DNA from 2 places in the Paenibacillus protaetiae genome. Region 2 is predicted to be linked to the other one. Evidence: a T-box and tRNA genes for the amino acid it is inferred to sense, from the RefSeq annotation. Region 2 holds a T-box; the other holds one or more tRNA genes.
What was found. A T-box is a leader RNA that pairs with one kind of tRNA and senses whether it is charged. The one in region 2 lies ahead of tyrS (tyrosine--tRNA ligase), so its partner is inferred to be a tRNA-Tyr.
Positions count from the first base shown of each region.

Region 1 (10,189 bases), 1.6 Mb from region 2:
TATGAGCAATGGGGTGACGCAGAAGGGTAGTGACGCGGACTGATGGAATAGTCCGTCCAAGCAGTGAGGCTGATGTGTAGGCAAATCCGCACATCGAAAGGCTGGGCTGTGATGGGGAGGGAAATTTAGAGTACCGAAGGTCATGATCTCCGGCTGCCGAGAAAAGCCTCTAGCCAGGTGAAGGTGCCCGTACCGCAAACCGACACAGGTAGGCGAGCAGAGCATGCTAAGGCGCGCGGAGTAACTCTCGTTAAGGAACTCGGCAAAATGACCCCGTAACTTCGGGAGAAGGGGTGCCTCGGTAGGGTGAATAGCCCGAGGGGCCGCAGTGAAAAGGCCCAAGCGACTGTTTAGCAAAAACACAGGTCTGTGCGAAGCCGCAAGGCGAAGTATACGGGCTGACGCCTGCCCGGTGCTGGAAGGTTAAGGGGAGCGGTTAGGGAGTAGTCCCGAAGCTGTGAACCGAAGCCCCAGTAAACGGCGGCCGTAACTATAACGGTCCTAAGGTAGCGAAATTCCTTGTCAGGTAAATTCTGACCCGCACGAATGGCGTAACGACTTGGGCGCTGTCTCAACGAGAGATCCGGTGAAATTTTAATACCTGTGAAGATGCAGGTTACCCGCGACAAGACGGAAAGACCCCATGGAGCTTTACTGCAGCTTGATATTGGACTTTGGTACGATCTGTACAGGATAGGTGGGAGCCTGGGAAGCATGAGCGCCAGCTTGTGTGGAGGCGACGTTGGGATACCACCCTGATCGTATCGGAGTTCTAACCCGCTACCGTGAATCCGGTAGGGGGACCGTGTCAGGCGGGCAGTTTGACTGGGGCGGTCGCCTCCTAAAAAGTAACGGAGGCGCCCAAAGGTTCCCTCAGAATGGTTGGAAATCATTCGGAGAGTGCAAAGGCATAAGGGAGCTTGACTGCGAGACCAACAAGTCGAGCAGGGACGAAAGTCGGGCTTAGTGATCCGGTGGTACCGCATGGAAGGGCCATCGCTCAACGGATAAAAGCTACCCTGGGGATAACAGGCTTATCTCCCCCAAGAGTCCACATCGACGGGGAGGTTTGGCACCTCGATGTCGGCTCATCGCATCCTGGGGCTGAAGTAGGTCCCAAGGGTTGGGCTGTTCGCCCATTAAAGCGGTACGCGAGCTGGGTTCAGAACGTCGTGAGACAGTTCGGTCCCTATCTGTCGTGGGCGTAGGAAATTTGAGAGGAGCTGTCCTTAGTACGAGAGGACCGGGATGGACGTACCGCTGGTGTACCAGTTGTTCCGCCAGGAGCACCGCTGGGTAGCTATGTACGGACGGGATAAGCGCTGAAAGCATCTAAGCGTGAAGCCCCCTCAAGATGAGATTTCCCAGTATGTAAGACCCCTTGTAGACGACGAGGTGGATAGGTTCGGGGTGGAAGCGCAGCAATGCGTGCAGCTGACGAATACTAATCGGTCGAGGGCTTATCCTAAATCAAGCTAAAGTACATTGCATCACCTTTCGCATCCAGTTTTCAGGGTTGCAAATTTACTGTAGAACATACCAAGTGTATGACTAAGGTAAACTTGGAACTTGGCATTTGGCGATGCCATTTCCTGATTTATGATCCCCGAATTGGGGACAAGCGTGGCGGCATAGCTCAGCTGGCTAGAGCGTACGGTTCATACCCGTGAGGTCGGGGGTTCGATCCCCTCTGCCGCTACCATACATTCCCTGGAGGGTTAGCTCAGCTGGGAGAGCATCTGCCTTACAAGCAGAGGGTCGGGGGTTCGATCCCCTCACCCTCCACCATTACAATACGGAGCTGTGGTGTAGAGGCCTAACATGCCTGCCTGTCACGCAGGAGACCGCGGGTTCGAATCCCGTCAGCTCCGCCATTTTTTCTTTAATCGGGAAAAATGCGCAATTATAGTTCAAGAATGGCTCGGTAGCTCAGTCGGTAGAGCAGAGGACTGAAAATCCTCGTGTCGGCGGTTCGATTCCGTCCCGAGCCACCATTCATTTCTAAGCGTTAATGGCGCGTGAAATGCATATTGTGGAGGGCTAGTGAAGTGGCTAAACACGGCAGACTGTAAATCTGCTCTCTCTGAGTTCGGTGGTTCGAATCCATCGCCCTCCACCATTAATTTTATTGAGAGCCATTAGCTCAGTTGGTAGAGCACCTGACTTTTAATCAGGGTGTCGAAGGTTCGAGTCCTTCATGGCTCACCATTTTTACCAACATAATACGTAAACCAATCCGGTTGCTGTATAGCATCCGGTTTTTTTATTTTATTGCGATTTATTTATCGGCGATGATTTCATGAAAACAAATAAACGCCGGTCTGCCTAATCAATTACTTGTGGCAGGCCGGCGTTTATGTTTGATAATTGAATCAATAAATGCGGAAGTGCAGTTATTCCATTGCTTTGCTGTTTGAAGAGACAATAATGAATAGAAGCAGTCGTTAAAATCGTATTTATTTGCTGCGCAGCCGGAGTTCTTCTGCAATTTCGGCGGCTGTCGCATGAAGCCGGTCTTTTAATTCTTCCTGTACGTTAAACAGAAATTGCCCGTCATCCGAAGTCGTCCGTTCAATTTGTTTATCAATGGCATATACGCCGCTAGCGAATATTCGCGCTCCGAGTGCGGAAGCCACCGGTTTAAGCGAATAGTCCATCGACAGCAGATGGGCGCTGGAGCCGCCAATAAACAGCGGTGCAATAACCTTGCCAGCAAATCCTTTTTCCGGGATCAGATCGATAAATGTTTTAAGCACGCCTGTATATGAAGCTTTGTATACCGGACTTGCAATAATGACGGCATCTGCTTCAGCGACCAGCTGGTTGGCCGCAACAATGGCAGGACTGCTGAAATTTGTGTAGATCAGATCCTCCGGCGGCAATGAAGCTACTGTGATGAGTTCAACCGAAATATTGAAGTCGGACAACTGTTGCTCCACATACTGAATAAGTCCATTCAGGCGGGAGCTGGCATTTGGACTGCCGGAAATAATGACGGCTTTGGACATGGTTTGCACACTCCTATTTTTATACTAATCCGATGAAATAACTATGAATTGATCCTAACACAAATTTTGTCATTCCGTCAAATGATATTATTGCTTCTTTCTCTTGTATTTTAACGATAAAAGGGAACAATGTGAACATGAATTCAAAAGGGGCGAGTACATCATGATCTATTGGTTGGCGGCAATATGCAGCTTGGTATTATCCGTATTATTCGTGCCGTTATTTCGCTCGCTGGCGCTAAAGCTTGGCTTTGTAGACCAGCCCAATAAGCGCAAAATCCACCGCAAACCGATTCCGCTTATGGGCGGTACGGCCATTTATTTAAGCTGCTGTATCGCCATCGTCAGTTTTCTTGGCCTGGAGCCGCTTAGCATTACGATATTGATTGGCGGCGGCGTGCTCGTTATTATCGGTTTAATGGACGACGCATTCAAGTCCAAAGGACGCGATTTCCCCGTTTGGCCTCGAGTCATTTTTTATGCCGCGGTGGCGGCTTTCCCTTTAATTTACGATATTCAAATCATGGGTATACGCAACCCGGCTTCGGGCATATATATCAGCTTTCCGGAATGGGTTTCGGCGATAGCAACGTTCTTCTGGATATTTGCTCTCATCAATATGATCAACTTTATTGACGGTGTGGACGGACTTGCATCCGGCGTCTGTACATTAGCCGCTTTTACGCTGCTTATCGCCGCACTGGTGAAGGGGCAAAATGATACGGCGCTGGTAGCGGCAAGCCTTGGAGGAGCAAGCATCGGGTTTTTGGCATATAACTTTTATCCGGCGCGGATTTTTATGGGAGACGCTGGGGCGACTTTTTTAGGTTATACGCTAGCGGTTGTGGCGGTTGACGGCGCGTTTAAAAAGGCAACTTTCGTCACGGTGCTTGTTCCGCTGCTGGCGCTTGGCCTGCCGATTATGGATACGGCCATTGTGATGATCCGGCGCCTGATCGCCGGCAAAGGGCTGCATGTAGCGGATAAAATGCATACGCATCATACGTTAATGCGCTGGGGGCTTAATCAGGTGCAGACAGTATCGTTTCTTTATTTAATTGCGGCCTTGTTTTCACTGCTGTCGATTTTGCTGCTGCTTACAACAGGCTGAACTTCTCCCCGCTCTATGGTACAATGACGAAAAACGCTCGGTGGTTGAGAGCGGGAGATAGGAGCATGGTTATGACCAGCACGACAGAGTGGCTGCAGCCGCTGCAGAGCATTTTAAACCGTCCTATTCGTATTGTCACTTTTCCGCTGGCGGTATGGAACGACCTGTCTATTGAAGCGAGTGCGCAATACTCGGCTCCCGCGGAAGGACAACGGCTAGAACGGGATGAAACGATCCGGTTTGTCGTTCAAGTCCATCCGGATGTGATTGATGCACTGGAAGTGCAGCAAGCTGATTTGAACGAAACGGAAAAGGAATTGATCAGCTGGACGATCCGCTTGTACGCCAGCAAAGTGTCGAAAAAGAAATCCGTATCGGAGACGGAGTCCGCTGCGCTTAAAATCAGCGAATGGCTGCTTGCGCAGCTGCGTGCGGAAGAGCCGGTTTTTTCGCTTCCCGACCATTTGACCAACGGCGGAAGGCTCTTTGCGGAAATGATCCCATTCTTGCTTATAACCGAATATTCGAATACGAAACAAACCTCTTTTGCGGAATTGGAGAAGCTGCTCACTTCTTTCCTTGGCGAAGATATTTTGCTTATCCCGATGGATACGTGCGAATGGCTTATTTGGGGCCCTTCCTCGCTGCTCAAGGACGCCGACTCGGAGCTGAAGGAAGAAATGGAGGAGACGGTGGAGGATACGCTGGCTTCGATCTGCTCCGGTCTGCATGACATGCTGACCAGCGAATGGATCGGCGATTGCCACCTTGCTGTGTCTTATCCCGTTGTCCCGGCCAAAGGCATGGTTGAAACGGCCATTCTGCTCCGTGAAACGATTAACTTGGGCCGCAAATTTCAAGTCGGGTCTAATATCCACCTTCCGTGGATGCTGAATCTGGAGCGGATTTTAAACAGCATTCCGGAAAATATGCGCGTTCGTTTTTTGGAGCAGGCGCTAAAACGGACGGACTTGTTTCTGGAAGCTGAGATGCTGACGACGCTGGAAACTTTTTTTGCCCTCGACTGCAATGTGAGCGAGACAGCAAAAAAGCTGTATATTCACCGCAATACGCTGCTCTACCGGCTGGATAAGCTGAAAAACGAGACAGGCCTGGATGTAAGGCTGTTCCGGGATGCCGTACTTGTCAAAATTATATTACTATTGTACAAAGTGACGAAAAGCATATAATTTTTTTGTAAGGTTTGTGCATAGTCAAACGCTTACATGTGGGCTAATATAGGTACATAACGAAATAACTCGTATAGGGGGAGCATTCACATGGCAGGCGTACGCTTAGAACATATCTTCAAAAAATACCCAGGTTCCGACAAAGCTTCGGTAACTGACGTTAACCTTGATATCAAGGATAAGGAATTTCTCGTATTGGTTGGTCCATCCGGTTGCGGTAAATCGACCACGCTTCGTATGATTGCAGGTCTTGAAGAAATTTCGGAAGGTAAATTGTTTATCGGCGACCGTCTTGTGAACGACGTAGCTCCTAAAGACCGCGACATCGCGATGGTATTCCAATCCTACGCGTTGTATCCGCACATGAACGTATACCAAAACATGGCTTTTGGTCTTAAACTTCGCAAATTCAAAAAAGCGGACATCGACAAACGCGTTCGTGAAGCCGCTAAAATTCTTGATATCGAACATTTGCTGGACCGCAAACCGAAAGCTCTGTCCGGTGGTCAACGCCAACGCGTTGCCTTGGGCCGCGCTATCGTCCGTGAACCGCAAGTATTCTTGATGGACGAACCTCTTTCCAACTTGGATGCTAAACTTCGCGGTCAAATGCGCGCGGAAATCAGCAAACTGACAAAACGCCTTGAAACAACAACGATCTATGTAACACATGACCAGATCGAAGCTATGACGATGGGCGACCGTATCGTTGTTATGAAAGACGGCTTTATTCAACAAGTGGATACGCCGGAACAACTGTACAACCACCCAATCAACATTTTCGTAGCAGGCTTTATTGGCGCTCCTTCGATGAACTTCATCACTGGTTCGCTGACAGAGTCCGGCGGTACGCTCCGCTTTAAAGCATCCGGCATCGACGTCGTTGTACCTGAAGGCCGCGCAGCTACGCTTCGCTCCAAAGGTTACATCGGCAAAGAAGTTATTCTCGGCATTCGCCCGGAAGATCTTCATGAAGAGCCGGTATTCATGGAAGCATCGCCTAACACAATCGTGAACGCTCACGTAGAAGTAGCGGAAAACCTTGGTCATGAAATGTACCTGTACCTGAACGGTATCGGCACTGACACAGTTATCGCTCGTGTTGACGGCCGCTCGACGCTTCGTGACGGTGCAAACGTTAAGCTTGCACTGGACATGAACAAAGCACACATCTTCGACAAAGAATCCGAACAAAACGTATTCGAAGTTTAATCCACTTCGATTGCAAACCGCACTTGGCCATTTGATGGCTGAGTGCGGTTTTTTATTTTGCTTAACAGCAAAAACCGTTTTCGCGTTTCGTGCGTCTAATATTGTGAAAAGGCGGGAGGTGAAGCATGGAACGGGACCAATTGGCCGAAGCGGCTTTGCGCGGCGATGAGGATGCGCTGCTGAAACGGATACAAGTCGATAAACGCCAAATGTATGCGATTGCTTATTCGTATATGAGAAGCGAAAGCGATGCGCTGGAAGCGATACAGGAGACGGTATGCCGTGTATGGCTGAAACGCAAATCGCTGCGCGACCCGAAATTATTTTCAACATGGATGATGCGCATCCTGATCCGTGTATGTATAGATGAGAAACGCAAACGAAAACGTGAAATGATTGTCGAATGGCCGAATTCATTTTATGACAAGTCTGCTGAAGCGGAAGATAGGATGCAGCAGCATTCGACAGAACGGCTTGATATGACCATGATGCTGCAGCAATTGCCGCCGGAGCAAAGAATGGTCGTTACGCTGAAATATTACCGGGATATGACGCTGACTGAAATAGCCGCCTTAATGGGCAAGCCGGAAGGTTCCATTAAAACCTGGCTTCATAAAGCGTTAAAAAGAATGAGGAAACAAATGGCGGCAACGAATCCGGAGATGGTTGCGGAGGTGAACAGACTTGAAACATAACGGCCTAAACGGCGGGGAGCATAAGGACGAATATACGGTGCAGGGCGATGAGATAGATGAACAACAACTTATAGATAAACAGTGCATGGAGCTGGCAATCAACAGCTTGGATGACAATAAGCTGGATCATGCCATTGTTGCAGGGATGAAACAAGGCCAGAGCATGAATCGTTCCATTCATCGGAGTAAAGCATTGCTGCCGATTGCCGCGGCCATATGCGCTTTTGTCCTGTTTGCAACAGCTGTTCACGTATCTCCGGCATTTGCAGCGGCGCTTCGTGAAATTCCCGGGTTAAAAAGCTTTGTCCAGCTGTTGGCCAGTGATAACTCGCTGAAGCAGGCTATTGACGAGGACTTTGTCCAGTCGGTTAATGTCAGCGACCATAAAGGCGGATACACCCTGACTGTTCACGGTGTGATTGCGGACAATCAGCGGTTTGTACTTTTATATTCTGTGGCAGGAGTGACATCTGATAAGCTTCCATCCGTAGAGGACTTTCAGCTGCTGGATGGTGATAACGAGGAGATTCAGGGTATGATAGCATCGGATGTTTATGGTGATACGACTGGTTCAACAGAACTTACTCAATATAAAACAATAGACGTGATGATGGAAACGGGGAAGCCGGTTCCCGATCAAATCCGGTTTCGTGTTAAAGTGATGGGTCAATGGCTGGAGGCGGATTTTCCAATTGACCATGAGCGGTTTGACCATTTGGAGGAAACCGTTATGCTTCATCGGTTTTTTGAAATAGCCGGCCAGCGGTTCGAGATTGAAAAAGCGGTTATTACACCGCTGCGCACGACGCTTGTATTTCATAATGATCCGGCAAACAGCAAGCAGCCGAATTCCTTTATTGATGCCCGTATAGTTGACGAAAAAGGCCGCATGATGCCATTTACAAACGGCTTTGGCACAGCCGGCGATGAACAGTTTTCAATGCAGTTCCAAAGCAGCTTTTTTACGAAAGCGAAGCATCTGACCTTTGAGACAGACGGGCTACTATTATCCGATAAAAATCAAAAGTTAACCGTGAATACGGATACACTTGAAACGCTGGCGGCACCTGACAAGCGGATGAGGCTGGAATTGGCTGTGCCAACGAACGAAGGGATCGAGCTCACCTTTCTGATCAGCGATCTAATGGGGCCTGAGCTTCATTACGGATTTACGATGTTTCAGGATCAAGTGCCATTTTATGACGGAGCGGGTCGCAGATATTCGATGATACAGCCTAAAGGGGTTCATTCCGTATGGAGGCAGAGTGCCGGCAGTGGGGAAACCCGCGTATATTACACGATTCCCAAGGAGGACTATAAGCAGCCGCTTACGTTTGATGTTTATCAGTACCCGGGTTATGTGCTGCAAAATGTGGAGCTTCCGATAAAATAAACAGGAAAGAGACGCCCGCAATGGCAGAAACGTTGCGTTTGGCGTCTTTTTCATTTACGATGAAAGCATTGGAAAAAATGAATGCTCGCACGCTCGGCTTAGCAAGCATACAGCGTAAAGGAGGTCTGGGTGTGGCTAAAAAAGTAAAGGTATCCGAGCTTGTCCACCAATTCCAGCTGGAAATCTTGTCCGGTGAAGACGGCTTGAAACGTGCTATATCTGTAGATGATTTGTACCGTCCCGGACTTGAAATGGCTGGCTACTTCGATTATCACCCGATTGAACGCGTTCAGCTGCTGGGAAAAACTGAAATTTCTTTTATTTCCACTTTAACAAGTGAGGAGCGCAAGTTCCGTCTGGAGCGGCTATGCCATGACGAGACGCCTTGCATTATTATTACGAGAGGCTTGGAGCCTCCTGCGGAGTTAATCGAATACTCCAGCCAGCGGCAAATTCCGGTATTGCGCAGCCAAGCGGCAACGACGATTTTGCAAAGCCGGCTGACAGATTTCCTGGAGAAAAAGCTGGCTCCAACGGCTACTATTCATGGCGTGCTGGTCGATGTATACGGCTCCGGCATCCTGATTACGGGAGGCAGCGGCATCGGTAAAAGCGAAACAGCACTTGAGCTGGTCAAACGCGGCCATCGCCTTGTGGCGGACGATGCGGTCGAAATCCGCCAAACGTCCGACGGCCAGCTGTACGGCAGCGCTCCCGAGCTTATCCGCCACCTGCTGGAAATCCGCGGTCTCGGCATCATTAATGCGATGACTTTGTTCGGTGCAGGGGCGATTCGCAACCAGAAACGGATTACTCTTGTCGTGAAGCTGGAAAACTGGCAGCAAGACAAGCAATACGACCGCCTCGGGCTGGATGAAGAAACGACGCGCATTATCGATACCGATATTCCGCTGCTTACCGTACCGGTTCGTCCCGGACGAAACCTTGCGGTTATCATTGAGGTTGGCGCGATGAATTTCCGTCTGAAGCGAATGGGCTACAATGCCGCATTGCAGTTCACGAATAAGCTGACGGAAACGATCGCGGACGATATTGACGATTACGATTGATAAATAAAGGAGAATGCAGAACATGAATTTGCCACTTCTCATTAATCCGGTAGCCTTCTCGTTAGGTTCCCTGGAAGTACGGTGGTACGGCATTATTTTAGGAACGGCCGCCCTGGTCGGCCTGCTGCTTGCGGTACAAGAGGGCAAACGGTTCAAAATCAATCCGGATTTCTTTATGGATTTGCTGCTGCTTGGAGTCCCTTCCGCGATTATTGGCGCACGGCTGTATTATGTAGGTTTTATGTGGAATGACTATAAAGACCGTCCGCTTGATATTTTTAAAATATGGGAAGGCGGTATCGCCATCTACGGCGCTTTAATCGGCGCTTTCATATGCGGCTTCTTCTATTTCCGTTACAAAGGGTATCGCTTTTGGCGGATAGCCGATATTTGCGCTCCGTCCCTCATTGCCGGCCAGCTTATTGGCCGCTGGGGCAATTTTATGAACCAGGAAGCCTACGGCGGCGAGGTGTCCGAACACTTCCTGCGCCATACGCTCCATTTGCCTGA
Region 1 covers NZ_CP035492.1:3,029,389-3,039,577, reverse strand. Annotated here, with positions in the region: rRNA gene ET464_RS14025 (23S ribosomal RNA) at 1-1,468, shown strand, start outside; tRNA gene ET464_RS14020 (tRNA-Met) at 1,626-1,702, shown strand; tRNA gene ET464_RS14015 (tRNA-Val) at 1,713-1,788, shown strand; tRNA gene ET464_RS14010 (tRNA-Asp) at 1,798-1,874, shown strand; tRNA gene ET464_RS14005 (tRNA-Phe) at 1,919-1,994, shown strand; tRNA gene ET464_RS14000 (tRNA-Tyr) at 2,035-2,119, shown strand; tRNA gene ET464_RS13995 (tRNA-Lys) at 2,133-2,208, shown strand; gene ssuE (NADPH-dependent FMN reductase) at 2,457-3,008, opposite strand; gene ET464_RS13985 (MraY family glycosyltransferase) at 3,172-4,119, shown strand; gene ET464_RS13980 (PucR family transcriptional regulator) at 4,191-5,309, shown strand; gene ET464_RS13975 (ABC transporter ATP-binding protein) at 5,400-6,521, shown strand; gene ET464_RS13970 (sigma-70 family RNA polymerase sigma factor) at 6,647-7,216, shown strand; gene ET464_RS13965 (DUF4179 domain-containing protein) at 7,206-8,609, shown strand; gene hprK (HPr(Ser) kinase/phosphatase) at 8,741-9,679, shown strand; gene lgt (prolipoprotein diacylglyceryl transferase) at 9,702-10,189, shown strand, end outside.
Region 1: it encodes a tRNA-Tyr, which carries the amino acid that the T-box ahead of tyrS (tyrosine--tRNA ligase) is inferred to sense. The anticodon was not compared.

Region 2 (10,189 bases):
TTGCTACCCATCATGTTTACGCCGGGGACCGCCCCGCTTTTATCGACTATTCGGGCCGCCGGCTCGCCTGGTAATCCAGCTGCTTGCAGAGCTTTAATCCAATAGACAAAACAAAAGGCGCCAAAGGGGCAGAACCCTATGGCGCCTTTTGTTGCTGGATTGGAAAGCTTTGGCGTTAAACCAAACCCCTAAGCCAATTTGACGAGGCTGTAGCTCTTTTTCCCTTTGCGCACAATGATAAACCGGCCGCCGATCGCGAGCTCCGCTGCCACCTCAAACGCTACGTCGCTGACGCGTTCGCCGTTCAGCGAAATCGCGCCGTTCGTAATATCTTCACGTGCCTGCCGCTTGGACGGCTCAATGCCCAGCTCCACAAGCCAATCCACGATGTTTTTCGTTTCGCTGGACGATTCGTAAGTCGGCATTTCCTTGAAGCCCTGCTCGATTTCATCCGCCGTAAGCGAACGGATATCCCCGCTGAACAAAGCCGCTGTAATCCGCTTCGCCTGCTCCAGCATCTCTTCGCCATGCACGAACCGGGTCATTTCTTCGGCGAGCGCCTTTTGCGCTTCGCGTTTATGCGGCTCGGTCTGCACCTTCTCCGCCAGCGCTTCGATTTCTTCCTTCGTCAGGAATGTGAAATATTTCAAATATTTCACCACATCGCGGTCGTCGGTGTTCGCCCAGAACTGGTAAAACTCGTACGGCGTTGTTTTGGCCGGATCGAGCCATACGGCGCCGCCGGCGCTTTTGCCGAATTTCGTACCGTCGGCTTTCAGCATAAGCGGAATGGTCAAGCCAAACGCTTTGGCGTCGGCTCCCTCTTTTTTGCGGATCAGGTCAAGACCGCTTGTAATATTGCCCCATTGGTCGGAGCCGCCGATTTGCAGCTGTACGTCTTCATGCCGGTACAGATGAAGGAAATCAAGCGACTGCAAAATTTGGTACGAAAACTCCGTAAACGAAATGCCGCTGTCCAGCCGGCTGGATACTACATCTTTGGCCAGCATCGTATTGATGCTGAAGTTTTTGCCGTAATCGCGCAAAAACTCGATGACATTAATTTTATGCGTCCAATCGTAGTTGTTCACCAGGCGAATCTGGTTGTCGCCTTCGGTCACAAACAGCTTTTTCATTTGCGCCGTCAGCGCCTCCACGTTCTGCTGAATTTGCTCCAGCGTTTGCAGCGAACGTTCCGTCTGGCGTCCGCTCGGATCGCCGATCGTGCCGGTTGCACCGCCGATCAGAATAACAGGGCGATGGCCGGCCAGCTGGAACCGTTTCAGCATAATAAACGGAATCAAATGGCCGATATGCATGCTGTCCCCGGTTGGGTCAACGCCGCAGTACAACGAAACCGCCTTTGAATTCGTCAGCTCGCGCAAACCCTCCGCATCCGTCTGCTGATTGATGGCGTCGCGCCATTCCAATTCGTCAATAATGTTCACGTGATACAACCCCTTCTTATCGCTAAAATAAAAAAATCGCCCCTTGTCATTGTCGACATAGGGACGATTGAATAACCGTGTTACCACCCAGCTTGCGCTAACCGGCCTGCCTATCGCCGTTTAACGCCACTTTCGGCGGAATATCGACCGCCGTGACCGCTTGGCATTACCCAAGATACTCCGGAGTGTAATTCGCAGTCCTTTGTGTGTGCCGGGTTTCATCAACCCCCGGCTTTCTGGAACAGGGACAAAGCTGCTACTGGGCTCTTTCAACGTATATCGTCTATAAGGTTACAGACAGTATAGCGACTGGCCCATCCATTGTCAATAAGCGAAGCGCCCGCTGTACAGCAGCACGGCAATGAACATGCCTAGCCGCTTCAGGACGAGATTTTGTTGCGGTATTCCTGAGGCGTTATGCCAAAATGCTTTTTGAACAGCTGAATGAAATAACTTGGCTTCTGGTAGCCGAGCATAACCGAGATTTCGTATATTTTTTCATCGGTCCGCGCAAGCAGCTCCGCCGATTTCTCCATCCTGGCCCGAAGCAAATATTCGCTTATCCCTTCGCCCGTCTCCGTCTTGTAAATTTTCGACAAGTAGGACGGGTTCAAGTAGACATGAGACGAGATCGAATGAAGCGATGCCTGTTCCAAATGGTTATGGATATATTCCTGCACTTTCCGGATAATGCCCGAGCGGGAGTCCTGATCTTCGATATGAATGGAGTTCCGGTAGCTGGCAATCGTCCGGGCGGTCCATTCCCGCAGCTGCTCGGCCGATGTAATCGGCCTTTCATTCGCGAAGGCATGGAAATCGCCGCCCAGCATTTCGAACAGCCATTTTTTATTTTTATGCGCAAGGGCAGCGAGGGAAGCGGCGATCGAAAAATACACTTCCAGCACATGCTCCTGGGAGCCGCGCCACTGCTCCTCAATTTCGCGAAAAATTGTCTCCAGCTTCTCGTTCAGCGCATCCCACTGGCCAAGCTCCATCAGCTGCAGCACGGACGGCTGACGGTACAGTTCGCCGAGCACTTGAGGCGTTCCGTGAGTCCGCTCTTTCGCAAGCGATACGAACAATTCCTTCTCCGCACCAATAAATTGGCGGAAGTTCGTAATCGACGCATGGTACAGCGGTCCTGCATCCGCCGGAAAAATGCCCTGCTTGCTCGTTAAGATAGAGATGCCTGCTTTCAAATATGTTTTGACCGCATGCTGCAAATGAAAGGCGTTCCGTTCAATCCATTGATCCAGCTCGTCCATAGGTTCGGCCGATGCACGCGCCTTCAGCAAACAGACAACAAAACCATGCGGGTCCTTGCAATGCCATATATCCGCACGGTCGCCAAACACTTCCTCCGCCATATTGGCGATCGCGTAATCGATTAACGCCTCGCTTTCGCCGTCTTCGTATATTTTCTCCATATCGTCCAGGCGCAGCAGCATGACGTGGAACGGGTCGCCTTCCTTGAACGGAACGGCGTACGTGTCCAGCTTTTTCGCCAAGCTTGGGGAAGTAAGCGGCTGTTTGCCGCTTAGCAAGTCGAGCAGCAAATACTCCCGCAGCTTCGGCAGCTGCTCCCGCAGCGAATACATCGCCCGCTGCAGCGAGCTGATGTCCTGCCATTCCCGTTCAAGCTCAACAATAGCCCGGCGGACAGCGGTCAGCAGTTCTTCATCCGAGGCCGGCTTCAGCAAATAATCGCTGGATCTGAGCTGCAGCGCCTGCTTCGTATATTCAAAATCCGAATAACCGGATAATAATATACATTTGGTATATTTCCAGTTTCGTTTAATTTCCTGAATAAGCTCAAGCCCTGTCATGCCGGGCATCCGAATATCCGTAATGACCACATCAATCGTATGCTCGTTCATCAGCTCAATTGCTTCTTTGCCGGAATGGGCTTTATGCACGACATCAATACCGGCTTCCTCCCAAGGCAGCATATCCGCCAAATCGTCTACCAAAACCGACTGGTCGTCCACAATCAGAAGCTGGCGCATTCGCAATCCTCCTCATCCTAACGTTGATGTAAATGGTTCATTCCCTTCATTCCCCGCTGCTTTCATTCGGCCAATACAGCTCGGCCGCCAGTCCGCCTTCCTCCATCCGGTACAGCCTCAGTCCTGCTTCCTGGCCATACTGCAGCAGCATGCGCTTGCGCGTATTCCAAAGCGCGCACCCTTTGTCCTCCGTAGGCGGCATCGACATTTGCAGCTCCAGCTGGGCCAGCTGCTCCTCCGTCACGCCAATGCCATTATCGCGGACTGTAATGATGTTGTAGCGGTCATTTTGCGTGCCGACAATATGAACTTCCCCCCCGCCAAGCGGCTCCAAGCCGTGCAGCACCGCATTTTCAACGATCGGCTGCAAAATAAGCCTCGGGATTTCAAGCTCCTGCATCGCTTCCGGAATCGAAACGGTGTAACTCATATCCTGTACGTTCATGGCTTGTATCGCCAAATAGCTTTGGACCAGGTCCACTTCTTCCTTCACATAGGCAAGCTGCCGCTCCGAACGGGTTGTATAGCGGTAATAGCGGCTTAGATGAAGAGCGAGATCCATCACGGACTCCTTCTCGCCAAGCCTGGTCAAGCTGCGGATCAGCGAAAAGCAGTTATACAAAAAATGCGGGTTGATTTGCGACTGCAGCTGCTTCAAGTTGGCGTCCCTTGAACGGATTTGTTCCAAATATACATTTTGGATCAGCTGTTCAATCTGCTCCGCCATATCGTTAAAGCTGACAAGCAGAAAGTGGAATTCGTTATTGGGATGGAACACTTTCAGTTTGGAATACTCGCCTTTTTTCAGCTTTTTAACGCCGCGAATCAGCTCCCGTATCGGCACCTGCACATTGGTGTACAGCACATAGGCCGCAATCATGCTGCCAAACAACAAAAACACAATCGAGCTGTAAAATAAATTGCTGTTCGAAGTAATCGGCTTGACGACATCCTGAATCGGCAAATAATCAAACAAATACCAGCCAAGCTCCGGCATATACACGCTGCTCGCCGTATACTCGACGCCGTTCAGCTTGATGCGGGTATATTCCTGTTGCGATAACGCATGCAAGTCCACCTTTGCAAGAAGCGCTCCCTGCAAGCTTTCATCCGAACCATGGACAGCCAGCCGCTGGCCGCCAGGCGAAACAAAAAAAGCATCGCCTTTGCCGCCTTGTTTGAACCTCCCAAGCGCTTTCACCAGCTCATCGGCGGCAAAGCTTACTTCCACTACAAGGCCGGCGTTGCTCGAGCCGCTATCGTACGGTTCGCTTATGTATCGGACAAATCGGGGATGGTTCTGGTAGTAGGAGGGTACATATTCGGTATACTTCCAAACTTTCGAATAGTTTTTCGCTACCAGATCCGGATCATATTCCAGGGACGGATTCGTAGAAACAAACGTATCGGTGGCAGGCGCGTAAACGCTAAAAGCCGGGTCCCATTCCGAGGAAGCGTTGATCAGCCTCAGCTTGTCGCTGATTCGAAGCTTCTCTTCCGTCTGCTCATAGAGTGTGGCAATTTCAATGAACTCCAGGTTCCGCACATTAATATCTTCCGTTATCGTCAGTCCGCTTCTGGCCAGCTGCACTGCGGTTTCATCCGTTTTGGCCGCGAAGTAGGACAAATCTTTATGCATCGATATTTCAACCTCGTTCATGACAACATCCATACTCGTCTTGTTGGAATACCAGTAGAGCATAATGATCGGAATGAGCAGCAAAACGATAATGCCTACAATCTTTGTAAACGTATTCATTCGCAGCGACATAACCGTCCGGTTCTCCTATCAACTTGATGATGAAAACAAATAATCGGGTATCGTTCTAAAATGATTGGTGCAGACGCCCTAATTCCCCTATTGATATACTAAATATACATCATGATGCAAGACTGTCAATCGACAAAAAGAATAGGCGGAAAGGACAATGGGGATGGCGACAACAACAAAGGCAATGCCTAGCAACGACGCCTTAGGGCAAACCAGCTTGGAACACAAGACGAAAGCAAAAGGCATGAAGAGGACATGGCCGCTTCATCTGATGCTGCTCCCGGCAGTGCTTATACAATTTGTATTTGTATACTTGCCGCTCGGCGGGCTCGTTATTGCGTTCCAGGACTACAAACCGTACGACGGGCTATTTCATTCCAAATGGGTCGGACTGGAACATTTCAAGTACATGTTCCAATACCCGGACATTAAACAGGTCATTTTCAACACTGCTTTTATAGCCGCTTTGAAAATTATATTTAACATTATCGTGCCGTTTGCGTTCGCGTTGCTGCTGAACGAGGTGCGGGTTAACCCGTTTAAACGGACGGTTCAAACATTGGTCTATCTTCCTTACTTTATTTCATGGGTATTTTTGGGCGGCATTCTGAACGATATGCTTGCTTCCGATGGGATTATTAACACACTCCTGCATAATTGGTTTGGGCTTAACGAACCGATCCTGTTCCTCGGGGACGGCAACTGGTTCCGGTTTACGGTTATTTTATCCGACATTTGGCAGCAGTTCGGCTACGGCACCATCGTATACCTCGCCGCTCTGGCCGGCATCAATCCTGCTTTGTATGAGGCTGCCGAAGTGGACGGCGCTTCCCGCTGGAAGCAAACCAAACATGTTACGATCCCGTCGCTGATGCCGATAGTCGTCGTTGTAGGCACACTCGCACTGGGCAATATTTTGAACGCAGGTTTCGATCAAATCTTCAACCTGTACAATCCGCTGGTTTACGATAAAGGCGATATTATCGATACGTTCGTTTACCGGACCGGTATTTTGAACGGCCAGTACAGCCTCGCGACGGCGGTAGGCATATTCAAATCCATTATCGGCTTTGTGCTTATCGTTGTAGGTTATCGGATTGCTTATAAAGTAGCGGACTACAAAATCTTTTAGAAAGGGGTACCTGCGAACATGTACCATAAAACAACCGGCTACCGCATCTTTACAGCCTTCAATTATTTGATTCTGCTTGCCGCAGGGCTTCTGTGCATTATTCCTATCATTCATATATTGGCGATCAGCTTCAGCGCCAGCGCTCCCGCCAACGCCCATCTGGTCGGCTTATGGCCCGTTGACTGGAACACGGATTCCTATACGAAGACGATGAACAATCCAAACTTCCTGCGGGCGTTTTGGATTTCGATCGGCCGGACCGCGCTTGGCGCTTCCATCACGCTTGCGGTTATCGTATTAGGCGGATATGCTTTGTCGAAGGATCAGCGCGTCTTTAAGAGCCGGAACTTTTACGCCTGGTATTTCGTATTCACGATGTGGTTCAGCGGCGGCATCATTCCGCTTTATATCGTCATCCGCAATCTGCATTTGATGAATACGATCTGGTCGCTTGTACTGCCTGGCGCGGTCGCCGTATTTAATATGATTTTGCTGATGAACTTTTTCCGCGCCACGCCTAAAGAGCTGGAGGAAGCCGCTTTTATAGACGGGGCCGGCCATTTCTCGATTCTGTTCCGCGTCTATTTGCCGCTTGCCATGCCTGCGCTTGCCACCATGACGCTGTTCACCATCGTCGGCAACTGGAATGCCTGGTTTGACGCCTTGCTGTATATTAACGACTATCGCAACTATCCGCTTGCGACATTCCTGCAAACGGTTATCGTACAGCAGGACTTCAGCAAGCTGAATCCGGATGTCAATGAGCTGAAAAACATTTCGCAGCGTACCGTCAAGGCTGCGCAAATTTTTATCGGCATGCTGCCGGTACTGCTTGTTTATCCGTTTCTCCAGCGCTTTTTCGTCAAAGGGATCGTGCTTGGCGCTGTGAAAGAGTAATAGAATAAAAGGATAATAAAATGGCATTACACACAAAAATATGGTATTTATAAGCGTTATAACCACATTTATAGTAATACTTGAGAGTAATTAAAGCGCTCTCATTCCATAATTAATTTTTACGGGGGGAAAAAAATGCGTAAATCCATGAAACAGGTTGGGCTTGTTTCCATGACAGCAGTGCTGGCGCTTTCGCTTGCAGCCTGTTCGTCCAATAACAACAACAAGCCGGCTAACTCGAGCGAGAAGCCTTCAAATTCCGGTAATGCGGCAACAGCGACACCCGCTCCGTCGAATGCGGCAAGCGGCGTTGACGAAACAGGCTGGGACGGCAAAAAATATGTTGAGCCGATCACGCTGACGACGGTAAAAGGCATCGGTACGAACTACTTCTTCAAAGAAGGCGAAACGATGGAAAACAACGTTTTGCAAAAGTACATGAAGGATAACCTTGGCATTGATGTGAAATATGACTGGGTTGTAACGGATACCAACGATGCTTACAAAACAAAGCTGCGCCTGATGCTCTCCTCCGGCGAAAAAATGCCGGACGTCGTCACTTACCGCGGCGATATGGAAACGGTTAACATGCTGATCGATTCCGGCCAGTTTATGTCGGTTAACGATTTGTTCGACAAATATGCCGACGATGAGTACAAACAAGCCGTTGGCCTGAACCCGGACACATGGCTGCCGGTTACCCGCGACGGCCAAAAGATGGCGCTTCCTGTCATGGACTATGCGTATAACGACGATATGGTATTGTGGCTGCGCCAAGACTGGATGGATAAGCTTGGCCTGCAAGCTCCAAAAACAGTAGACGATTTCGAGAAAATTATGGATGCCTTCACGAACCAGGATCCGGACGGTGACGGCAAAAAGGATACGTTTGGTCTTGCGCTCGGTTTCAAAACAACCTTCCTGAACTGGATGTCCGACGTCAGCTGGCTGTTTGGCGCTTACGGCACGATGCCGGCTCAATGGAATAAAGCCGCTGACGGCACCCTTGCTTACGGTTCGATCGATCCAGGCGCGAAGCAAGCGCTTGCGAAGCTGAAAGACTGGATGGATAAAGGCTACATCTCGAAAGACTCCGCTCTGAAAGACGATACGACCGGCGCTGAGTTCTTCACGAAAGGCCAAGCAGGCGCTATCGTAGGCCGCAACTGGCTGCCGGACTGGCCGTTCGGCGACCTGATCAACAACGTGCCAACTGCAAAATATAAAGCGTATCCGATTCCTTCCGGTCCGGACGGCAAAATTGGCGCACAAAGCGGCAACCCTTCCGTTAACGGCTGGATGCTGATTAACAAAAACGCCAAACATCCGGAAGCATTGCTTCGTTACTACAACTTCTTCTACGAAAACTGGGCGAACCCGCAAAAAGGCAGCGAGTTCGAGAACGGCTTCGCAGAAGGCTACGACTGGGCGAAATTGCCTGACGGCACCATCACGAAGGATCCGCAAAAATATCCGGACCTGTTCCCTGGTTACGCAGACCGTACGCATCTTGTAGAGCCGATCTACTACTCGCTGACGTTTGAAGGCGCCCGTATCCCAACGCTGTATGCAGATACGATGATCAAGCTGTACAACGGCGAAGCGCCTACAACGCCATACGAAGAGCAAACCAAAGCGATCCGCAAACCGGAAAACCTGGAAGCGATGAAAATCGTCATGGATCAAAAAGACATCCGGATGAAAAACTACTTCCAAGGACCTCTGACCGATACGATGAAGTCCAAAAACGAATTGCTGAACAAACTCGTTAACGAAACGTACTCCAAAATCATTTACGGTCAAGCACCACTTGATTCGTTTGATACGATGGTCTCGAACTGGAAGAAATCCGGCGGCGACCAAATTACAAAAGAAGTAAACGATTGGTACGCTTCGGCATCGAAGTAACCGAAAAAAAAGGGAAATCCCAAAGTCATGTGCGATGACTTTGGGATTTCCCTTTTTCCTGGTTTACATCAAGCGAAAGCTTATATCTTTTTAGGCAGCCATTTCTGGTACCGCCTTCTTATCTCATGCAGCTGATCGCCGTTCTCAATCGCTTCCGTGTCGCGCTGCTTGCCGACCGCTACAATTAATGACTCAATCATGGCGATGGGCGCAACCATCGAATGGAATTCCCACAACTCGCCGCGTGCTGTATAAAGCGGCACATCCGCTTTTTCCAGCATGCCGCTTACGAGCAAGTCAGTGATCAATAGCGTCTTGCAGCCCCGCTCCTTCGCAAAATCAAACAAAACGGCCATTTCAGGCGACTCCGACACAAAACCAAATATAACGATAACATCCTGTTTTTTAATATGAATCAGGCTGTCAAACAGTTCATGCCCACCCTTCGTTAACCGGTGTACCGGAACGCCAAACCGGGTCAGCCGAAAATCCATCAATGCAGCCAAACTTTCCGCCGAACCGGGACCATATATATGAACGACTCTTGCTTCTCCGAGCAGCGATACAGCAGCATCAAACTGTTCCTGCTTTAAACGCTCGATGGTGCCGCGCAAATAACCGGCCGTTGCCATAATATTCGTCTCCGCCCTGCTCCCTTCATCTGCTTTGGCAAATGCGGACTGCAGCTTTCTGGACGGCGACAGCAATATTTCGTCTTTGACATGCTGCTTAAATTCTTTCAAGTTTTTGAATTCAATTTCCGACCAGAAACGCGACACCGTTGAGACGCTTACCTGGCAGGCAGCCGCCAAGTCCTCTTCGACCATAAACGGAATATCTTCAATTTTTTTACTGATATAATCGGCTATTCGCTGATGGCCGCGTGTAAATCTCCGATTGGCAAATAGATGGTCCATATGAACTTCCTCCTGCCGCACAAGTGCAGATGAACTTAAATAACCTCTGTTTTGTTTTTCAGCAGCTTCTTCACCAATCCGGCCGCACGCACTTGCAGATTCAAATGAGG
Region 2 covers NZ_CP035492.1:405,153-415,341, reverse strand. Annotated here, with positions in the region: gene ET464_RS01690 (SDR family NAD(P)-dependent oxidoreductase) at 1-74, shown strand, start outside; gene tyrS (tyrosine--tRNA ligase) at 189-1,448, opposite strand; T-box leader at 1,505-1,730, opposite strand; gene ET464_RS01680 (response regulator transcription factor) at 1,829-3,454, opposite strand; gene ET464_RS01675 (sensor histidine kinase) at 3,501-5,225, opposite strand; gene ET464_RS01670 (ABC transporter permease) at 5,410-6,357, shown strand; gene ET464_RS01665 (carbohydrate ABC transporter permease) at 6,376-7,254, shown strand; gene ET464_RS01660 (extracellular solute-binding protein) at 7,390-9,162, shown strand; gene ET464_RS01655 (MurR/RpiR family transcriptional regulator) at 9,243-10,079, opposite strand; gene ET464_RS01650 (PHP-associated domain-containing protein) at 10,115-10,189, opposite strand, start outside.